Regions from separate parts of the Paenibacillus sp. GCM10027629 genome, predicted to be linked through region 3. Evidence: riboswitches for the same ligand, from Rfam matches in the RefSeq annotation. Region 3 holds a riboswitch; each other region holds the start of a gene.
The links. A riboswitch is a leader RNA that binds a small molecule or an ion and turns the genes downstream of it on or off. The one in region 3 is predicted to bind cyclic di-AMP.
Positions count from the first base shown of each region.

Region 1: another riboswitch for cyclic di-AMP. It lies ahead of kdpA (potassium-transporting ATPase subunit KdpA); the one in region 3 lies ahead of ACFQZR_RS27585 (C40 family peptidase).
Region 2: another riboswitch for cyclic di-AMP. It lies ahead of ACFQZR_RS00615 (hypothetical protein); the one in region 3 lies ahead of ACFQZR_RS27585 (C40 family peptidase).

Region 1 covers NZ_JBHTGZ010000010.1:29,003-36,189, reverse strand. Annotated here, with positions in the region: gene kdpB (potassium-transporting ATPase subunit KdpB) at 1-1,621, opposite strand, end outside; gene kdpA (potassium-transporting ATPase subunit KdpA) at 1,647-3,326, opposite strand; cyclic di-AMP (ydaO/yuaA leader) riboswitch at 3,509-3,676, opposite strand; cyclic di-AMP (ydaO/yuaA leader) riboswitch at 3,769-3,956, opposite strand; gene ACFQZR_RS19630 (inorganic phosphate transporter) at 4,335-5,339, opposite strand; gene ACFQZR_RS19625 (DUF47 domain-containing protein) at 5,459-6,070, opposite strand; gene ACFQZR_RS19620 (DUF3048 domain-containing protein) at 6,282-7,187, opposite strand, start outside.
Region 2 covers NZ_JBHTGZ010000002.1:62,880-70,066, reverse strand. Annotated here, with positions in the region: gene ACFQZR_RS00630 (murein hydrolase activator EnvC family protein) at 66-1,244, shown strand; gene ACFQZR_RS00625 (S41 family peptidase) at 1,381-2,826, shown strand; gene ACFQZR_RS00620 (PDZ domain-containing protein) at 2,910-4,184, shown strand; gene ACFQZR_RS00615 (hypothetical protein) at 4,163-4,564, opposite strand; cyclic di-AMP (ydaO/yuaA leader) riboswitch at 4,704-4,856, opposite strand; gene ACFQZR_RS00610 (copper amine oxidase N-terminal domain-containing protein) at 5,133-6,689, shown strand; gene ACFQZR_RS00605 (helix-turn-helix transcriptional regulator) at 6,793-7,187, opposite strand, start outside.
Region 3 covers NZ_JBHTGZ010000020.1:41,154-48,340, reverse strand. Annotated here, with positions in the region: gene ACFQZR_RS27595 (M1 family metallopeptidase) at 1-1,753, shown strand, start outside; gene ACFQZR_RS27590 (carbamoyl transferase) at 1,766-2,569, shown strand; cyclic di-AMP (ydaO/yuaA leader) riboswitch at 2,890-3,026, shown strand; gene ACFQZR_RS27585 (C40 family peptidase) at 3,032-3,532, shown strand; gene ACFQZR_RS27580 (diaminopimelate dehydrogenase) at 3,727-4,704, shown strand; gene gdhA (NADP-specific glutamate dehydrogenase) at 4,957-6,330, shown strand; gene ACFQZR_RS27570 (PucR family transcriptional regulator) at 6,409-7,187, opposite strand, start outside.

The DNA of each region.
Region 1 (7,187 bases), on a different contig from region 3:
CCGCAATCGTACCGCTGTTCATCGCGAGCCCTACATCCGCTTGCGCTAACGCTGGCGCATCGTTCGTGCCATCGCCTGTCATCGCGACGAGCTTACCTTCGGCTTGCTCCTTGCGAATGACAGCGATTTTGTCCTCCGGCTTACTCTCAGCGATGAAGTCATCTACACCCGCTTCACGCGCAATCGTTGCGGCCGTCAGCGGATTATCGCCCGTACACATAATCGTCTTGATGCCCATTCGGCGAAGCTGTTCGAACCGCTCGCGCATCCCCGGCTTCACGGTATCCTTCAAATAAATAATGCCTAACAATCGATCATTTACCGCTACCGCGAGCGGTGTTCCGCCTTCCGAGGCGATCTTGTTCCCTTTGTCTGTCAGATCAGCCGGAATCACGCCGCCTTGATCCAGTACCCATTGCTTCACCGCATCGATTGCCCCTTTACGAACCTTCCATCCATTGGTTAGGTCCGCACCGCTCATCCGCGTCTCGGCTTTGAAATCGATAAACTCGGCATTTCTCGCGATCTTATCGTCAAAGGCATATCCTTCTTTTCGTACCCACTCCAGCACGGAACGGCCTTCCGGCGTCTCATCCTGCATCGAGCTCACGGCAGCCCATTGGGATACTTCTTCTACTGTCGCTTTCCCCACGGGCACCATGTCACTCGCCATCCGATTCCCGAAGGTAATCGTACCTGTTTTATCCAGAATCATTGTGTTAATATCGCCCGCTGCTTCAACCGCTTTCCCGGACATCGCGAGCACGTTATATTGCGTCACGCGGTCCATCCCCGCGATCCCAATTGCGGACAACAAGCCCCCGATGGTCGTCGGGATCAAGCAGACTAACAAGGAGATAAGCACCGGAATTTCTAAGTCGACTCCTACATACTTGGCAATCGGCGCTAGCGTCATAACTACAATCAAGAAGATCACGGTCAATGTAATGAGCAAAATATTAAGCGCAATTTCGTTCGGCGTCTTCTGACGCTCGGCCCCTTCGACGAGGGAGATCATGCGATCGAGGAACGATTCACCCGGATCATTCGTGATCCGTACTTTAATCTGATCACTGACGACGCGTGTTCCGCCCGTTACGGAGCTGAAGTCGCCACCCGCTTCCTTCATAACTGGCGCAGATTCACCGGTAATCGCGGATTCGTCTACCGTGGCGAGTCCTGCGATCACTTCGCCGTCCCCAGGGATCATCTCACCCATGGATACCACGACGACATCCCCCTTACGAAGCTCTGTCGCTGGCACTTGCTTCACGCCGCCGCCCGGCTGCACTTTATTCGCCATCACGTCGCTCTTCGTCTGCTTCAGTGCATTCGCTTGTGCTTTCCCACGCCCTTCAGCGATCGCTTCCGCGAAGTTCGCGAACAGGACGGTGAACAGCAAGACGATGAATACCGTTAAGTTAAAGCCGAAATTCGCTTCCGCGCCAAATGCAGATGGAAATAGCGTTAACAGCAGGACGATGAACGTACCTAGCTCTACCACGAACATGACCGGATTTTTGATCATGATCAGCGGGTTCAATTTGACGAAGCTCTGGCCTAGCGCATATTTCAATATATCTGAAGTTATTAATGATTTACGTTTCATGGTCGAATCCATGTTCTTTCACCTCGTTAAATGATCTCTACCCTAATGTCAGGAACTCTGCAATCGGCCCAAGGACGAGTACAGGCAGGAACGTCAATGCACCAATGAGAATGACCGTTCCGAGCAGCACCCCAGCGAATAGCTTGTTATCGGTGCGGAATGTCCCAATCGTCTCAGGCACCCATTTCTTGCGCACGAGTGAACCTGCAACACCGAGCAGTGCCACGATGGAGACGTATCGACCGAGGAACATCACAATCCCTGTCGTCATATTCCAGAACGGCGTGTTATCCGCCAAGCCCTCGAACCCGGAGCCGTTGTTCGCTGCCGATGAGGTGTACTCATAGAGCACTTGCGAGATGCCGTGGAACCCTGGATTCGTAATGGCACCCGATCCTAGATCGGTTAAGAACGCAATGGCCGTCGGGCCTAAGATGATCAACGGATGGACGAGAATCGCAATCGCGATCAGCTTCATCTCGTGCGGTTCAATTTTCCGACCTAAGAACTCCGGCGTACGACCGACCATTAAGCCTGCCAAGAACACCGCGAGGATCGCATACATCAGCATATTGACAAGCCCTACGCCATCGCCGCCGAATACCACGTTCAGCATCATGAGCGACATCGGTACGAGACCGCCAAGCGGGGTTAACGTATCATGCATATTGTTGACCGTACCCGTCGTTGCCGAGGTTGTCACGGTCGTGAATAGAGCGGATTGCGCAATCCCGAATCGTGCTTCTTTCCCCTCCATACTGCCTTGAGATGTGTCTGCACCGATCGTATTCAAGACCGGATTGCCGTTGCTTTCCGAGATATACACAAGACTTAGGAAAGCTGCGAACAAGATGCTCATGACAGCGAACACGATCCAGCCCTGCTTCTGATTCCGAGCGAATCGTCCGTACGTATAGGTCAGCGATGCCGGGATACACCACATCATCAACATTTCGAGCACATTCGTAAGTGGGTTCGGATTCTCGAATGGATGCGAGGAGTTCACTCCGAAAAATCCGCCGCCATTCGTCCCCAAATGTTTAATCGACTCGAGCGATGCTACAGGACCAATCGCGATCTGCTGCGTCTCGCCCGTAATCGTGTGCGCTTGAACCGTAGCGTCCAGCGTCTGCGGCACTTGGAGTCCAACGAGCACCAGTGTCATTACGATCGCCATTGGAATCAACAGTCTCGTATGGGCCTTCACGAAGTCCGTGAAGAAATTACCAAGCCCTGTGCCCTTCTTCGTTAATCCGCGGATAAAGGCAATCGCCACCACAATCCCCGTCGCCGCCGAAGTGAACATCATCATCATGATGACGATCATTTGCGAGAAATAGGATAAGCCTGACTCCCCACTGTAATGCTGTAAATTCGTATTGGTCATAAAGCTGATAATCGTATTAAAAGATAACGTCGGCTCCATATTGTCGATCCCGTTCGGATTGAGCGGCAGCCAGCGCTGTGTCAGCAAGACGCCGAACCCGATAAGCGTCAATACAAGGTTGGTTAGCAGTAAGCTAAGTACGTATCGCTTCCACGACATGTCGCCGCGGTTCTTCAGCCCGATCAGCCAAAAGATCCCTTTCTCCACCGGACCAAATATCCGATCACTCCGGTTCGGCTCATTCGAAAATATATGATAGATATACGTACCGAGCGGCTTCACGATCAAGAGCAGCAGCCCGATAACAATCACGATTTGCAGTAAATCCATTCCCCAGTTCATAGTCGATCTCCCTTTTCAACAACATTTTAATCAACGTGAAAAAAGTTAATTTTTCTCATTTCCCTTAAAAAAAGGCATAAAAAAAGAAGCCTGCGGGGGAGGTTATCCATCGCGGCTTCAATAATGGGCATGGCGAATCGCCATGCTGCGCACATATTGAATACGTTCAAGTTGCCTCTCTCGAGACGCTTACGAGGTTAGCTGTCGGATTCGGGCCTTGAGAGTCGCCCTACCTTAGCGCCGTACAAGACGGTGCCTCGGATTCACCCCGTGGTCAGCTCAGCTGACCGTTGGTTCCCCCGCTCTTTGCCTTAGCAAAGACTCAGCGTTAAAGACATGTAAAACATTTTTCATCGCTTCATCAATCTATTTCACATCATAACCACAGATCTATTTCGCATCTGCAGCCAACGTTCGTCTACACTTTCCTTCATCCTCTCTCATTCGCTTACGAGGTTAGCTGTCGGATTCGGATGGTGAGAGTCACCCTACCTCGGTACCGTTGTACCCAGGATTCACCCCACATGTTCCTGCTCTCGCTCTCACACGAGCCACAGGTTCATGACTTATTTGGTTCCCCCGCTCCTTGCACATGCAAGGACTCAGCAATGTTCATGAATCGTATCATACTCCTCGTGTTGCAACTTGTAAAACCTTAAATTGGTTTGAAATGGAATCTGAAAATACTGGAAATCGTCATGAAAGCGTTATGAATGATATGAATCTCTCGAAACCTCCTATTTTCACGCGATAGATCACTTTCGCGCGATTTTCCAGGATGAATGTACAGGGTGCCCAGCCATCTTATGTCATTCACCGCAGTGAAATCCCGCAGTCCTCTTTTTATTAACGGAACACTTCGGCAGCAAAAAAATCTCCCTCTGATCAACAGTGTGTACACTGCCAACCAAAGGGAGAGCTTTAACCTTTACATTTCACCTTGCCGCACACAAAAAAAGCCAACCCTCTTCACCGAAGGTTAGCTTCTCTCCACATTTATCTATAGAATAATAGATCAATCACTTTGAACACGGCCATCGCAAGCACGAATGCAATCGGAATCGTCACGATCCAAGAGATGACAATACGACCTGCTAGGCCCCATTTTACCGCCGAAAAACGCTTCGCGGAACCTACACCGAGGATCGCTGAGGTAATCGCATGCGTTGTACTAACGGGCAAATGCGCTAGCGTTGCCGTCATAATAATAGCAGCTGACGATAAATCCGCTGCAAAACCGTTAATCGGTTCGATTTTGAAGATTTTCGTACCCATCGTTTTAATAATTTTCCAACCGCCGACAGATGTACCGAGTGCCATCGCTGTTGCGGCCGAAATTTTAACCCATAACGGAACATCCAAATTATCTTGTATTCCTGCTGAGACAAGAGCGAAGGTAATGATCCCCATCGCCTTTTGCGCATCATTCGTCCCGTGCGTATAAGACTGAAGCGCTGCCGTCATAATCTGCCCTGTGCGGAAGCCTTTATTGACCGAATGCGGACTCATTCGACCGAAAATGAGCTTCAGAATCGTCATCACGATATAACCAAGAGCAAATGCAATAAGCGGTGAGAAGATAAGTCCTTCTACGATTTTCGTAAACCCGGCATAGTTCAAGCTGTCTGAACCCGCTCCTATAAAGACTGCACCCGCGAGTGCACCAATGAGTGCGTGAGATGAGGACGAAGGAATTCCGAACCACCAAGTCACAAGGTTCCAGATGATCGCGGCGATTAAGGTCGCTATCACAATCTCTACCCCATTATCCAGCTTGGAGGGGTCTGCGACGCTTCCCCCGATCGTCTTCGCAACCCCGGTAAAGGACAAGGCACCGATGAAATTCATCGTTGCTGCGAGCAGAATCGCATGCCGCGGCTTGAGTGCACGCGTCGAGACAGATGTCGCGATGGCATTCGCCGTATCGTGAAATCCGTTAATAAAGTCAAATGCTAGAGCTAATAAGATAACAATACCTAAAACGATCATTGTATGATCCATAGAAATGTATTGCACAGAACGACTAGAGGTTCTTCAAAAAGGTAACTTTTTGAAACACACTATTTAGGTGTTCCCGCGCAACTCTGTCCTCCTTTATTTCACCTATCGTTCACGCGACCTTAGGAGTTGCGCATAATAATGGTTTCAAGAATATTAGCAACGTCTTCGCAATTATCCGTCGTTTGCTCCAGACGCTCGTAGATTTCTTTTTTCTTAATCAGCTCAATCGGATCTTTCACCGCAGCGAATAGATCTTTGATACTCTTACGCAGAATATCGTCTGCTTGGTTCTCAAGGTCATTAATAAGGATCGTATGTTCGCGAATCGCGAGCAATTTTTTCTGTGACAATAGTCGAATCGCTTTTTGGATTTCAAATGCGCTATCGAGTAGCACTTTACCAAATTGTTCGATCGAAGCATCGTATTCCTTCACATGGTACATATCAAAGCGCGATGCACAAGCTTCAAGCCCGTCTAACACATCGTCCAGCGAGGTAGCCAGCGACATAATATCTTCACGCTCGATCGGCGTAATGAACGTCTTATTCAACTCTTTAATAATCGTATGGGTGAATACGTCACATTTCGACTCCAGCTCTTTCATTTCCTTGGTGAAAGCTGTCGTATCTCCTGGCTTTGCTACATACTTCGCAAAAATATCCGCGCCTTGGACAATGGCATCGGCCATATTTTGCAGATTTTGAAAAAATACATCGTTCTTCTTAAACATACGCTGTCCCCTCTGCTTCAAATTGCTTAGATTACCTTAATAATGAGAATTATAACCTTTGTTATCTTATCACAAGTGACATAGTGCTTGTAAAGGAATTGTAAAACAAAATCGTGAATTTCTTTTAACAGTTTGCCGATATTCGCCTACAATTATCCAGTCCGCTCGACAAAATTAAATCCGACAAGGAATCCTTGCCGGATTTAACAAATTACCCCACCTGGATGTGGCTCGCAAATGTTGGAATGTTTGGAACGATGTTGAAAATTGTCTTCCCCGGGTAGAGTGGCAACTCTTGCCCATCCTTATACAATCGAATGACATCACTTGTCTTGCTGCGCGACCACGTGCAAGAGATGGCTTTGCCACGTTGATAGAGTACGGCTTCTCCGCCCTTCATCAAATTCACGTCCAAGCGTCCCACATCGTCTAGCGTACGATGATCCGCTCCCAGCACAACGACATTCGTCGCCGTAAGCGTCTCCTTCGTATTCAGATCGATATGCGGCTGACCGTTGATCGATCGGCTGTAATGCTTGCTCGTCGCATCATAATCATAGGTCACTTTATAGTTCTTGAGCAGGAAGTTGACCGTTATTTTCGTCGCCTCTTCCCCCATAGGCATGTCCTCTTCTTTGGCAAAAGGATACGTCGTCATAGGCACATCTGCCTTATACTTCTTCTTCGCAGCACCTTCACGCAGCTTCTCTAGCGTTGAATACAGATTGTGCGGTGCTTTTCGTGATTTATCCCGGTAAAAGAACGGCCCAGCGTTCGAAATTTCATCCAAGTGTTCTTTGTGTTGACGTTGAAGGACCGCATACCCGTCGGTACTCGCCCCGGCATGCACCAAGACCCCTTGGTAGCTATCGCCAAGATCAATGAGATATGGACGGATGCTGCGAATCGGACCAATGGGTTCCTGGAAATTCTCGCTCTGGAAAATGGCCACAATCCGCGTAATCCCGCCTTCTGCGAGCACCTCATACAGCATATCCGCATGGGTAAGTCCAGACTGCGGTCTTGCCTTGGACATATTATTGATCATGACTGCGATTGGCCTTGCGGTTACTGGCTCTGCAGTGGGTAACCCTGTTAATGGCGCAATATAAGCCTT
Region 2 (7,187 bases), on a different contig from region 3:
CTTATTTATTATTTTAGTTTCATAATCGAAGAAGAACCTGAAAAGAACATGGAGGGGAAAGTCTTTTGAAGAAGAAACTGATGTTATTGCTTATCATGATGGGTCTTATCTTTACGACGGTGCCACCGATGCAGACCCATGCGGAGTCAGAGCTCGATAAAATTAATAAAGAAATCAAGAAATTACAACAGCAACAGCGTTCCGCGATGAAGAAACAGCAGCTCGCTGAGAAGAGTGTGAAGGAAGCGAAGTTTGCCAAAGAACGTACGGCTTCAGAAATCACGGTTATTATGGCGCAAATTAATGATGTTACCAAAGATATGATGAATACTTCTGAACAGATCGACCAGACGGAGGAAAAGCTCCGCCTGGCAGCGGTTGAACTTGAAGAAGCGACCGAACGTGTTCAGAGCCGTAGTGAGCTGCTGGATTCGCGCTTGCGTCTCATGTATACGAATGGATTTGTCTCCTATCTCGATGTACTGCTTGATTCGGCGAGCTTCTCGGATTTTCTAGATCGTATTGATATGCTGAAATCGGTTGTTGGTCAGGATAAAGATATCTTAGCTGACAACAAACGGGACAAGCTGCTGGTTATCGATAAGAAGAAGCAGGTTGAGGGCGATCTAAAGCAAGTTCGAGCGCTCTATACCAAAATGAACCTCACCAAGGAAGAGCTTGCAGGCAAAGAGAAGCAAAAAGAAGTGATGATCGCGAGCCTCAGCAAGAAGATTGAAGAGGGCGAAGAGATCAGCGATGAGCAAGAGAAATTCGTCATGGAGCTCGCGAAGAAGACAGCGGAGCTGCAAGAGAAGAAGAAAAAATTCAAGCCGAAATATAAAGGCGGCAAGCTGGGTATGCCAATTCAGACTTTCCGAATTTCATCCGGCTTCGGACCACGGACCCATCCTGTGACAGGGCAAAAGGGAAAAATGCATACAGGACTTGATTTCGCCGCGCCGAAAGGCACATCAATTTATGCTGCAGAAGCAGGGATCGTCATCGTTGCTCAGACGGTTAGTGGCTACGGGAACTGTGTCATCATTAACCACGGTAATGGAATATGGACGTTATACGGACATATCCGTAATGGCGGGATCGTCGTTGAGAAAGGCCAGGAAGTGAAGAAAGGCCAGAAAATAGCTGAAGTAGGCAGTACGGGGCAGTCGACAGGAAACCATTTGCATTTCGAAGTGCGGGTGAATGAAGTACCGAAGAATCCAGTCGGTTACTTGAATTTATAGACTGCAGGGTAGACTTTTCTCACGCTCGCCTGAAATATGCAAATAAAAGGTGCATGCTTGTCATATACTACCACGAGAATCTTGTGAAAAGATGGAAACCTCTCCTGTGGGAGTTGGTTATAAGGTGGTGATTCTTGTGAAATTTACAGGTCGGGCAGTGATCGCATTTGTTCTGCTCACCATGTTCGCAACGTGCCTAATTACGTTGACGGTGGTGGAGAATCCGATTTTGACAAGTGGTGATCGACAAGCGAGCACGACGAAGTTCTCTGGGTTTACGAACAATGAATTTAAGAAGTTGAACACAACACTGCAATTGATCGAAGGTCAATATTATAGTGATGTTGATCGGGAGAAGGTCATTGACGGCGCAGTGAATGGCATGATGGATGCGCTCAAAGACCCTTACTCCGTATATATGAATGAGCAATCCGCAGGGCAATTCGCATCGAGCTTGGAAGGGACCTACACGGGCATTGGTGCGGAAGTGACCATGGAGGATAACAAGGTAACGGTATTGTCACCGATCAAGGGTACTCCGGCAGAACGCGCAGGAATCTTACCGAAGGATGTATTCGTCTCGATTAATGGTGAGAAGCTGGACGGGCTGAAGCTAAGTGAAGCCATTGACCGCATTCGTGGTCCGAAAGGAACGAAGGCGAAGATCAAAGTCCGCCGTACGGGTGTTGATGCATTGCTCGAATTCGAGGTCATCCGGGAGGACATTAGTCTGGAGACGGTGCATGGGCAAATGTTAGACCAGAAGATCGGACTGATTGAAATTCGTCAGTTCTCGATGAATACGGGAAAACGATTCAAAGAGGAACTAACGAAGCTGGAACAAGGCGGCATGAAAGGGCTAATCATTGATGTGCGTAACAATCCTGGCGGCTTCGTTCCTGTTGTAACGGACATTGCAGAGAATTTCATTCCATCTGGACAGGTGATCTATCAGCAGGAGCGTCGGGATGAGAAGGTGACGAAGGCGTTGTCCCGTGGAAAAGGGACGAAGAAATATCCGATAATTACGTTAATTAATGAAGGCAGCGCGAGCGCCTCGGAGATTCTGGCTGGCGCGTTGCAAGATCATCAGTTAGCGAAGCTTGTGGGCGTATCGTCTTTTGGCAAAGGAACCATGCAGGTCACATACAAGGAAGAGTTCGATGACGGCAGCTTGCTCAAGATGACGTTCGCGAAGTGGCTCACTCCCAAAGGGACTTGGGTGCATAAGAGCGGCATTAAGCCGGATTTGGAAGTGAAGGAGCCGGATTATTATTTCGTCGCTCGGCTGTCGCAGAAGGAAGAACTGAAATACGATATGAATAATGAAGATGTGAAGAACCTGCAAGTGATGCTGGAGGGTCTTGCTTATCATCCGGGCCGTAAGGACGGTTATTTCGATCATAAGACTGAGCAGGCGGTGCGAGCGTTCCAGATGCAATCGGGCTTGCCGGAGACAGGTTATGTGGATGATGCGACAGCCCAGAAGCTCGAGGCTGGCATCAAGATACGTCTTCAAGATCCGAAGTACGATACACAATTGAACAAAGCGGTCGAAGTGCTCCGGAAGGAAATTCGTTAGTCCGCGTCGAATATGGAGAGAAGGCTTAGGATTTAGCCTTCTCTTTTTTGTGCCTTACTTACGAATGAATTGGGGGTTGAGGAATGGGAATTGTGATGGAGATTTTATGGAATATTGTTGAAGCGATCGTGCAAATGTTTTTACAGCCGTTTCTATATATAGCGATTATTCTGATTGTCTTCCAATATCGTCGTCAGGTGATGTTGGAACGTAAGCTGTTCTCTGTCAAAATGCACGCACTAGGGGATCAACTGATACGTACCTTACTTGGTGGATTACTTGCGGGGATTGGGATCTCACTCGTCTCGGCTTTCACAGGAATGACGCTGACGACGGAGGCAATCCTGCTCGTATGGTTCGTTGCACTGATTTTAATGCTATTCCGTGTCCGGTTCTTATGTCTTGCATATGCCGTGGGGGTACTTGGTGTGCTACAGTTTATTGCCGATCGGTTCCCGGATTGGGAGCTGACGGGGTTCACTGGATCGGTGCTTACGACGCTGCGATCACTCGACATACCGGCATTAGTGGCTTTGGTTGCATTGCTGCATTTGGCAGAAGCGATTCTGATTCGCTTGCAAGGGGCAAAGTTCGCGAGTCCGTTATTTGTGGAAGGGAAACGAGGGAAGCTCGTAGGGGGCTATCAAATGCAAAGTTATTGGCCTGTCCCCTTGTTTCTGATGATTCCGGCACAGACGGTTGGTTCGGTACTTCCTTGGACGCCATTCTTCGGTGGGGAAGCGTGGACGAATGGTTGGATGCTCATGGCGTTTCCTGTCGTGATCGGTTTCAGCGAATGGACACAATCCCGATTGCCGCAGGTGAAGGTCAAACAGAGCTCGTTCTGGTTAATGGTATATAGTATTGTTTTGCTAGGGCTCGCATTCGCTGCGGGGCTATGGAGTCCGCTCATGCTCGTCGCAGCCTTGTTCGCGATCGCTATGCATGAATGGATCTATTGGTACAGCACGAAGGAAGAGGCCGAGCGCAGCCCATTATATGTTCATGATGATCGAGGATTGCACGTCTTGGCGGTTATCCCAGGGACGCCTGCACAGGAGCTTGGGATTGAACCGGGCGAGATTGTACATAAAGTGAACGGGGTTGCAGTGCGTACGAAGGAAGAGCTGCACCAAGCGCTTCGCACCAACCCCGCATTTTGTAAGCTGGAAGTGATTAACCTCACTGGAGAGATTAAGTTCTTGCAGCGGGCGATATTCGCAGGGGAACACCATCAGCTCGGCGTTATTCTCGCCCCGGATCAGGATGCTTCTTATTATGTGGGCAAAGGGCCAGCTTCGATCTTCACGATCGTGCGGATGAAGCTAGCAGGCGTTCATTCGAGAATGAAGATGTAATAAGCTACAGCTAAGGTTGTTAGATCATTGATGTTATATGTAAATGTAGGATCGTTCGTACTGCATAAATCCAAGAGTGCCGATTCGATGAGCTGGATTTTAGCGGGATGCCATGAACCACCATAACGGACGAGATAGTCAATCGCTTGGATGGCACTCATACCTGCTAAATGATGGTACGTAGAGGCCCATTTCACCAAATCGGTCGGTGGAGAGGTAACGATTCGATACTCCCCCCAGCCGACGCGCACACCATTGGATAACTTGAGTATCAGTGTGGTGGCATGGTCAGGCTCCTCCAATTGGAAGATTTCGATTTGTCTCAGTTGGCTTGATAGTTGATTTTTCATCGAAACTGTGTGTGTTGCGTTCATGTTCATACGAAGCATCTCCTTAACGATATATATGATCGACAAAAAGAAGCCCACGAAATAGAGGATTCCTCTGTTCGTGGGCTTCTTGCGTACCGCTCGATTGGGCAATGAGCAGCACGAAGAGAACGCGCAATACGATGCGAGACCTCTCTCAATGGATCGCTTACGAGGTTAGCTGTCGGATTCGGGTCTGAGAGATGACCCTACGGCTTACAGCCGATTCACCCCAAGAAGCTAGATTAGCTTCATAGTTGGTTCCCCCGCTTCTCTCATCATGAGAATTCAGCGATTAATCAATTGGCTGTATCATACGCCTGTGTGAGATTTTTGTAAAATGGTGGGAATCACCGTATTTTGAAGTTTGAGAAGCTGTAGATTGAAGTAAGCGCTATATTCATAGGTTCTCGAAGGCTAGATTGTTTTACGATCCGTTTCTATCAATTTTGTCATAAAAATGCCATGTTTGATCGAATATTGTAAGAAATATAGGTTTTTTTTCACTGTACAGTTTTGGAAAGCTTTGGGATAATAAGGAGATTAGTATAATTGTTACATAGTGGAAGGGGAAAAAGAAATGAGAGCGAAGACGTGGAAAAAGTGGTTAGGCGTCACGCTAGTCGCGATGATGGTCGTGCTTGCAGGCTGTCAATCGATCGGCGGAGTGAATATTGTCAAAGTTGTTGAGAACAGTCTCAACGTGAAGTCTAGTGAATCCAGCCAAAACTTGTCTGTGGAGTTAATCCCTCGTAAAGACGGCGCATTAACAGCTGAGGACAAGAAGATTATTGATCTTGTAAATGGCTTTAAATTGGACATTGACCATGCGGTAGCACAAGATCCATCACATATGTCATTAGCAGGGAAGATTACATATGGCGGGAAGGCTGTACCATTCAAACTTGGCATGGAAGACACGAATGTAACCGTGTGGATTGAAGGGATTAAGAAACCGGTCGTTGTCTCTCTAGCCAATGAAGAGTTGGAAGGCGAGCTGGTTGCTGAAATCGAGAAATCGCAAGATGTGTTCCGCGGAGCTGTTCAGAAGCTAGGTGCATACCTCGTGAAGCAAGCGCCTGTACCGAACACCGTATCGGTATCTTCCGTAACATATACAGTATACGGGGAGAGCCTGAATCTGCAGAAGCTCCATATCGAGATTAATGGTGACGAAGTCATCGGTCTCGTGAAGACATTATTAACGAATATGGTCAAAGATGATGCGGGATTACGCGAGATTACAACCGCATTATACGATGCGTTCTATCCAATTGTTGAAAGTCAAATGGGAATTTACGCTGATCAAGGCGCAGAAGATAACTTCTTTTCTTCCATAGCGAAGGACAAGGAAGTTGGTTCATTGGTACTCTACAAGTTCGTGAAGAACGGAATTGATGAAATACTGAAGGATTTCGATGCGCACGCAGAAGAGCTTATGAAGCAAGATGAAGTGAAGCAAGTGCTTAGCAAAGAATCCGGCTTGAAGCTGGACCTCTACGTGGATAGCGAAAATCAAGTCCGTAAACAGAACTTAGAGCTTACGGTTGCTCTTCCAGATATCGAAGACATTCCGGTTCAGAAGGTTATTGTACGTGCTGCGGCTGAGTCGTGGAATATCAATAAAGCCGTGAAGCTGGATGCTATCGACACAACGAATGGTGTAGAGAAGCTGGATGGATATGCGCTTTCGGGCAAAGGCTTCTTGGCGAATTTCGATAAGAGCTCGGCTGCTTTCGGAATTCTGAAGAATGACCTAGGTCTTGGCAAAACCGACTTCTCCGTATTCGAAGAAGATAGCTATGGAAGTGATGACTACTATCCAGGCTGGTGGACACTCGACGGCGTTGGTATGGTGCCACTCAGCGTCATTGCAGATGGGTTTGAGGCAGAAGTGAAGTGGGATGCAGCTACGAAACAAATCGTTGTCTATGATGCACTGAACGATATTACCGTAGAGCTTAAGATCGGATCGACAACGGCTTATGTGAACGGTGAAGCGAAGACGATGTCTCAACCGGTATTGGTTGATGATTATGATGCATCGAACGTGCCACTGCGATTCATCGTCGAAGCGCTTGGTGGTCAATTGAAATGGAATCCGGATTACTACGAATTCTATGTCACAAGCAAATAAGTTTTTATAGCAAAAGGGCTGTCCTCTGCATCACGCTAAGTGATCTGAGGGCAGCCTTTTTTTGAATAGAATCTCCCGTCGAATGGGAAAGGAAGAGTACCGATTATCCAGAAAAGACAGACTTAGTCCGATACTCGGTTGGCGACATGTTATAGTGCTGCCGAAAGACTTTGCCGAAATAGCTGGGACTCTCGAACCCGCATTGTACCCCAACCTCATGGATCGGAAGGTCTGATTGGCGAAGTAGAGTAACTGCGGCATCCAGACGTCGGCGGCGTAAGTATTCGAAGGGGGAGCAGTGCTCGATTTTCTGGAAAATGCGGCATAGATGATGTCGACTTACCTGACTGCTCGCGGCGATTTCTTCGAGTGCAATAGGCTGAGCGTAATGGGTGTCCATGAACTGTTTGGCAAGGAGGATCACCGGACTATCCTGCGCGTTTGTGGTCGCATGGGATCGGGACCGAAGCAAGGTCAACATCCATTCATAGACAAGTA
Region 3 (7,187 bases):
CTCACCCATCGGCAAAACGCTGCAAGGCAGCCAATCCGTCACGTGGACCAACCCCGGCAAAAATATCGTGAATGAGCTGTATTTCCACCTCTATCCGAATGCATTTGCGTCCAAGCAGTCCACCTTTATTCAAGAATCTGGAGGCAAATTACGCGGAGATGTTATGAAGGAAGGCAGCTACGGGTCCATGGAAATCACCGACATGCAGACCGAAGAAGGTATGTCGCTCATGAAACGAATGCAATATGTGCAGCCCGATGACAACAATCCGAATGATCGCACCTTAATGAAGGTTCGGCTCTCTCAACCGGTCAAGCCCGGCCAGTCCATCACGCTCAATATGAAGTTCAATGTAAAAATGCCGGGTGTCTTCGCACGTATGGGTGTCGCTGGCAACTTCGTCATGGCGGGACAATGGTTCCCGAAGCTCGCTGTCTACGAACCTGCAGGCATGCGAGGACGGACCACTGAAGGATGGAATATCCATCAATATCACGGGAACTCCGAATTCTATTCTGATTTCGGAACTTACAACGTTCGCATCCAGGTCCCTGAAGCGTATAAAGTTGCCGCCTCAGGCTTCCCAACCAAAAGCGCAGCCCAACAAGACGGCTACAAAACTTATCAATATTATGCGGAGGATGTGCACGACTTCGCATGGGCCGCATCGCCGGATTTCATCTATGCGGAGCAGCCATTCTCTGCGCCGAACGTTCCTGGTGTACGAATCAAGCTATACCTTGATCCAGCGCATAAGGATCTACAAGAGCGGTACTTCCATGCTGCCAAGGTGGCGCTTGCCCGTTACAGTGAATGGTACGGAGAATATCCGTATTCTACGCTATCGATCATCGTACCGCCCAAAGAAGGTAACGGCGCGGGCGGGATGGAGTACCCAACCCTCATTACAGCTTTTGGCGCGATGGATGACAACCCCGGATATGATCTAGAGCGTACCGTTGTGCATGAAATCGGACATCAATATTTCTACGGCATGCTCGCGAGCAATGAATTTGAAGAAGCTTGGCTGGATGAAGGATTCACCTCCTATGCAGAGGACCGCGTCATGGAGACGGAATACGGGATCGTCGCGAATTTGCCGATTGAATCGAGCTACATGACTGACCCAGCTCCTCTGTCTCTCTTTGCATGGAAGTACAAAGACTCCAATCAGTACGCCGAAAATGTGTACACACGTGGCAAGCTGGTGCTTATCGCCCTAGAGAAGCAAGTGGGAGCCAAGACGATGGCCAAAATAATGAAGACATACACGAAGAAATGGGCATTCCGTCATCCTACCACCTCAGATTTCCAGCGTGTCGTCGAACAAGTAACGAAGAAGGATTGGACCGATTTCTTCAATCAATATGTCTATAAAGGGTTCATGACGGACTATGCTGTAGAGAGTATTACCGCCAAGAAGGTAGAAAATAACGGAACATCCGCGTATGAATCCAAAGTCATTCTTCGTAAAAAAGGCGGTGATTATCCGCAGGTTCCTGTCGTATTCATGTTCAAAGACGGCACTTCCGTCAAGCGAACCTGGGACGGCGCATCAGCAACGATTCAATATACACTCACCCATAAGACACCGCTGGATTGGGTCATGATTGACCCGCAAGACACCATGGTGCTCGAGAATAAACGCATCAATAACTATATGAAGGCCCAAATTGATGAGGCCGTCAAAACACGAATCAATTTCAGCACAGCGAAACTGATCGAGAGTATCTTGAACGCACTCGGATGGTGAGGTGAACCCGGAATGAACTATATTAAAGAAAGTTTTAGCATCGTCAAACATCATTTTTATATCGTCATCATTCTATTCTTGTACCAGCTGATCTGGGGCTTCTTCCTCTATCGATTTATCGACGCCATCGTGGTCCCTATTCTGGAACACTACCCGGATCCCCACCCCACCGAGACGAGTATGCAGATGTTCCTGATTGAGAGTCAGTTCCAACTTATGAAAACGGACATCCTCGATTATTACCTCTGGATGCTCGCAGGGCTGTTCTTGATTCGCATGTTAATTACCCCATTCATCAACGCAGGACTCTATTATTCTATTCATCACCAAGACGATAAAGGACTCCTGTTCTTCAAAGGCATTAAATACGCTTGGAAGCCGGTCTGCTTGTTCTATTGGCTGGAGAACCTGCTGATCCTTGCTCCCGCGTACTGGGTAGTTCCATACTTCTATCAGGAATGGAAGCTCTACGATCTAGAGCACCTGGGGATATCCTTCCTCCCGATCATCTTCGGATGGATTGTATTCGCTTGGATCATTCACCAGTTGTTCTTATTTATGCAATTTGGACAGGTGAGCAAGGCCGGGGTATTCCAAGGGCTGCTTCTCTCCCTCAAAAATCTGCCGATGATCCTGGGGATCACCCTTCTATTACTTGCACTGCTGTTATTGATAAGCGGAATTTTCACAGCGGCCGCATGGATCTGGACAGGACTCCTTGCCATTATTCTTCATCAGACCTATCATCTCGTCCGCTCCATCGTCAAGGTATGGGGTATTGCAGCACAATATAAATTGTGGCAGAGCAAATGCTAATTCAACCCTACAAAGTGATGTTATTGCTTCGAAGCTGATTCAGGTACTTTGCGGGGGCCCCGAAAAAGAAATAAATCTAAGCGAGCGCCCTGGAAGCTCAGAATGCTGAAACTCGTCCAAATGTCATGAGAAGTAACAAATAAACCCGAATTTCGCCTAGCGAAGCTCGGGTTATTCGCTGTTTTTCGCAAAAAAAAGGGATAAAAACGTAAAAAGGGTTTGTCAAAGAGCAGACCGTCTGGTAGAATAACAATTAGTTAAGATTTTGTAATAAGTTTGTAATCAATTTTGTCATTATTGACACTTGTATCCGGTGCACCAAATCATTGAAGCCGAGTTCCTGCGCACCAGGAAACGGGGGAACCATCTTTGGGTGAATTGATCTTGCAAGTAAGGGATCATAGGGAGCCTTCAACCGAACCCTTAGCTAACCTCGTAGGCGTTGGAAGGAGTTTTACCCTTTTGAAAAAGTTATTCAGCTCTACGATCGTGGCACTTGCATTAACAATGGCAGTCTCTGTTGGTAGCGCTTTCGCTGCTGATTCCAAACTTGACAAAGAAGTTAAGGATGTTCTTGGCACTCGCTATCTGAGCGGTGGCACATCGACAAGTGGATTTGATTGCTCTGGATTTACGATGTATATCTTCAAGCAATTCGACGTCAAACTTCCACACCAATCAGGATCCCAGTACAAGATGGGTAAGAAAGTTGCAAAATCTGATCTTGAATCCGGAGATCTCGTATTCTTCAATACAAACGGTAAAGGCATCTCGCATGTCGGCATCTACGTAGGTGAGAATAAATTTGCACATGCATCCAGCAAAAGAGGGATTACAATTTCTAGCTTAAGCGATTCGTATTATGTGAAACGTTATGTTGGTGCAACAAGAGTGACGAATTCGGACATTTTTGATGACACCAATGACAATGACGGGAATCAAGATCACGATGATGTAGAATAATAAGGAGGAGCCCGCGAAGTCCATCCATTGGACACATCGCGGGTTTCTTTTTAACCAAAGTCGTATTAATAAAAGTAAGAACCTCGATAGAGGTTTTTTCTCACCAATAACGTTTACATTTAATGTAATATATCTATATACTTTAAAGGGTGGACAAGCAGATTATTGGAATACCCTAGAGGAGGACTTTATCAATGCAAAAGATTAAAGTAGGTATTGTTGGTTACGGTAACTTGGGGAAAGGCGTAGAGAAAGCGATTCGCCAGAACCAAGACTTGGAGCTCGTAGCGGTATTCACGCGCAGACAGCCAGATCAAATCGCGACAGAAGGTATCAAATTCGAGCATATCTCTGCTGCAGAGCAATATAAAGGCATCATTGACGTGATGATTCTGTGCGGAGGTTCGGCGACAGATCTTCCAGAACAGACACCTGTCATCGCCAAAATGTTCAATACGATCGACAGCTTCGACACGCATGCGAAAATTCCCGAATTTTTCAACACGGTGGATACAGCTGCGAAAGAAGGCGGTAACCTCAGCGTTATTTCGACAGGCTGGGATCCGGGATTATTCTCCCTTAATCGACTTCTTGCTGAGTCTATCCTTCCCGAAGGCAAAGATTACACGTTCTGGGGCAAAGGCGTTAGCCAAGGCCACTCCGATGCGATCCGTCGCGTACCAGGCGTGAAAGCTGGCGTACAGTACACTGTACCGGTTCAAGAAGTCATCGACCGCATTCGTTCGGGTGAGACGCCTGAGCTTACTACACGTGAGAAGCATCTGCGTGAGTGCTATGTTGTCGCTGAAGAAGGTGCAAACCAAGACCAAATTCGTGAGACGATCGTAAATATGCCGAACTATTTCTCTGATTATGACACAACCGTGACATTCATCTCCGAGGAGCAGCTTCAGGCTGAGCACCAAGGCATGCCACATGGCGGATTCGTTATTCGCAGTGGTGTAACTGGTGAGAATACGAAGCAAATTATTGAGTTTGGACTCAAGCTTGAGAGCAACCCTGAGTTCACGGCAAGCGTACTTGTAGCTTACGCTAGAGCGGCTCATCGCCTTAGCCAAGAGGGTGCAACTGGCGCGAAAACAGTATTCGATATTCCACTTGGATATTTGTCTCCGAAATCGGCTGAAGAGCTTCGCCGCGAATTGTTATAGTCTATATATTTGCGCAAACCTGGTCATCTTAACGATGATCAGGTTTTTTGTTTTTTACGGAAGCGATTACATGTTTTATGTAATAGTAATGTAAACGTTTTTACCGTTTATCGCTTTAGTGCGATAGCGCTATTTAATCGCTTTGTAAAATAATTTCTATTGGAGAAATGACGTCATTTTGTATAGTATAAAATGCAAATCATCGTACACAAAGTGTAAATCAAAATTTAATAAAGGAGTGTTTGAACAGTGATCACGGCCATCCCAGAACAAAATCAAACGGCAGCAAAAGAATATGTACAATCGGTTTATGAATTGGTAATCAAACGCAACCCATACGAGAGCGAGTTCCACCAAGCGGTAAAAGAAATCCTCGATTCCCTCGTGCCTGTATTCGCAAAGCATCCGAAATACAAGGAGCATGGCATTCTTGAGCGCATCGTTGAGCCTGAGCGGATGGTATCGTTCCGTGTGCCTTGGGTGGATGACAACGGCAAAGTTCAAGTGAACCGCGGATTCCGCGTACAATTCAACAGCGCGATCGGACCTTACAAAGGCGGACTTCGCTTCCACCCTTCCGTTAACGCCAGCATCATCAAGTTCCTCGGATTCGAGCAAATCTTGAAGAACTCCCTGACTGGACAACCTATTGGCGGCGGTAAAGGCGGATCCGACTTCGATCCGAAGGGAAAATCCGACAACGAAATTATGCGCTTTACGCAAAGCTTCATGACCGAATTGTCGAAATATATCGGACCGGACGTTGACGTTCCTGCGGGAGACATCGGCGTTGGCGGAAGAGAAATCGGATATATGTTCGGACAATACAAGCGCCTACGCGGCGGTTACGAAGCTGGCGTATTGACAGGCAAAGGCATTATCTACGGCGGAAGCTTGGCGAGAACAGAAGCAACAGGTTACGGCTGCGTATACTTCGCGAACGAAATGCTGACAGCAAAAGGCTTAAGCTTCGAAGGCAGCACGGTAGTTGTCTCTGGTTCAGGTAACGTGTCGATCTATGCGATCGAGAAAGCTCACCAGCTTGGCGCGAAAGTTGTCGCATGCAGCGATTCGAACGGCTATGTGTACGATCCGAACGGGATCAACCTTGAAACAGTGAAGCGTCTCAAAGAAGTAGAACGCAAACGGATTAAAGAATATGTAGCAGAGCATCCAGGCGCTGTGTACACCGAAGGATGCGACGGCATCTGGTCCATCCCTTGTGATATCGCACTTCCTTGTGCAACGCAAAACGAAATCAACGAAGAATCAGCGAAATTGCTGGTTGCGAACGGCGTGAAAGCAATCAGTGAAGGCGCGAATATGCCTTCGACGCTTGAAGCGATCGACGTATTCTTGAACAATCAAGTATTGTTCGGACCTGCAAAAGCTGCCAACGCAGGCGGCGTTGCAGTATCCGCCCTCGAAATGGCACAGAACGGCATGCGCTTGCAGTGGACATTCGAAGAAGTCGATGCGAAGCTTCACAGCATCATGAAGAACATCTATGCGAACAGCGTTCGTGCAGCTGATGAGTACGGTTATTCCGGTAACTTGGTTGTCGGCGCGAACATCGCCGGATTCCTTCGTGTAGCTGATGCGATGATCGCGCAAGGCATCGTATAATATCCAAGAAAGTCATCGAACGAATAGATATAGCATAAGAGCCGGGCGTCTCGCGTAAGCGATAGCCCGGCTCCCTTTTTATACTTTATTCAACAATCGGAAGATCTTCAGCGCGAGTTGAATCTGCAGCAACTCCTCCGAATTTTTCAAATCTGTACCGAGCATTTCCTTGATCTTATCGATGCGATAGATGAAGGTGTTGCGGTGAATGAACATCGCTTTGGCTGCTTCACTGACATTGTGATTGTGAATGAAGTAGTTCTCCAACGTAATCATAAAGCTTGTCCCGTACGTATTATCATGTTCATAGAGCTTGCCGAGCCGTTTCAGGAAGAAGTCTTCGAGCTCCATCTCTTTGATATTGGAGTCTAAGAAATGATAGACCGAGTAGTCCTCGAAATGCGACACTTCGCCATGACTGCCGAATTTCTGCATCAGCCGAATCGCTTCATGGGCTTCTGAGAAGCTTTTGTGCAGCGAACTGATCGACTTATACTGTCTACCAATACCAATCGTAAATGTCGTCTTCTTAATCTGCTTCTGCAACTTCTCATGCAGCTCAATGGCATAATTTTTCGTCTCCGAGACCGTCACGTTTGGCCGGAATTCATTCTGACCGACCATAATAATAATCCGTTGATTTCGGTAGAAACAGGTTACTTCCCCATTCGCTCCACTTGAATCCTCATAGACCAATTCCACGCATTTTTTCGCCAGATTATCCATTTCATATTTACGGACGACCATATCATCGAACCGCTCCGGATCCATGGGTTCCATGTTGATCACAACGCAGTAATACATATAATTCGAATTCAAGCCATGCAAATCACACAACGTCTGGATGGTATCCGTCG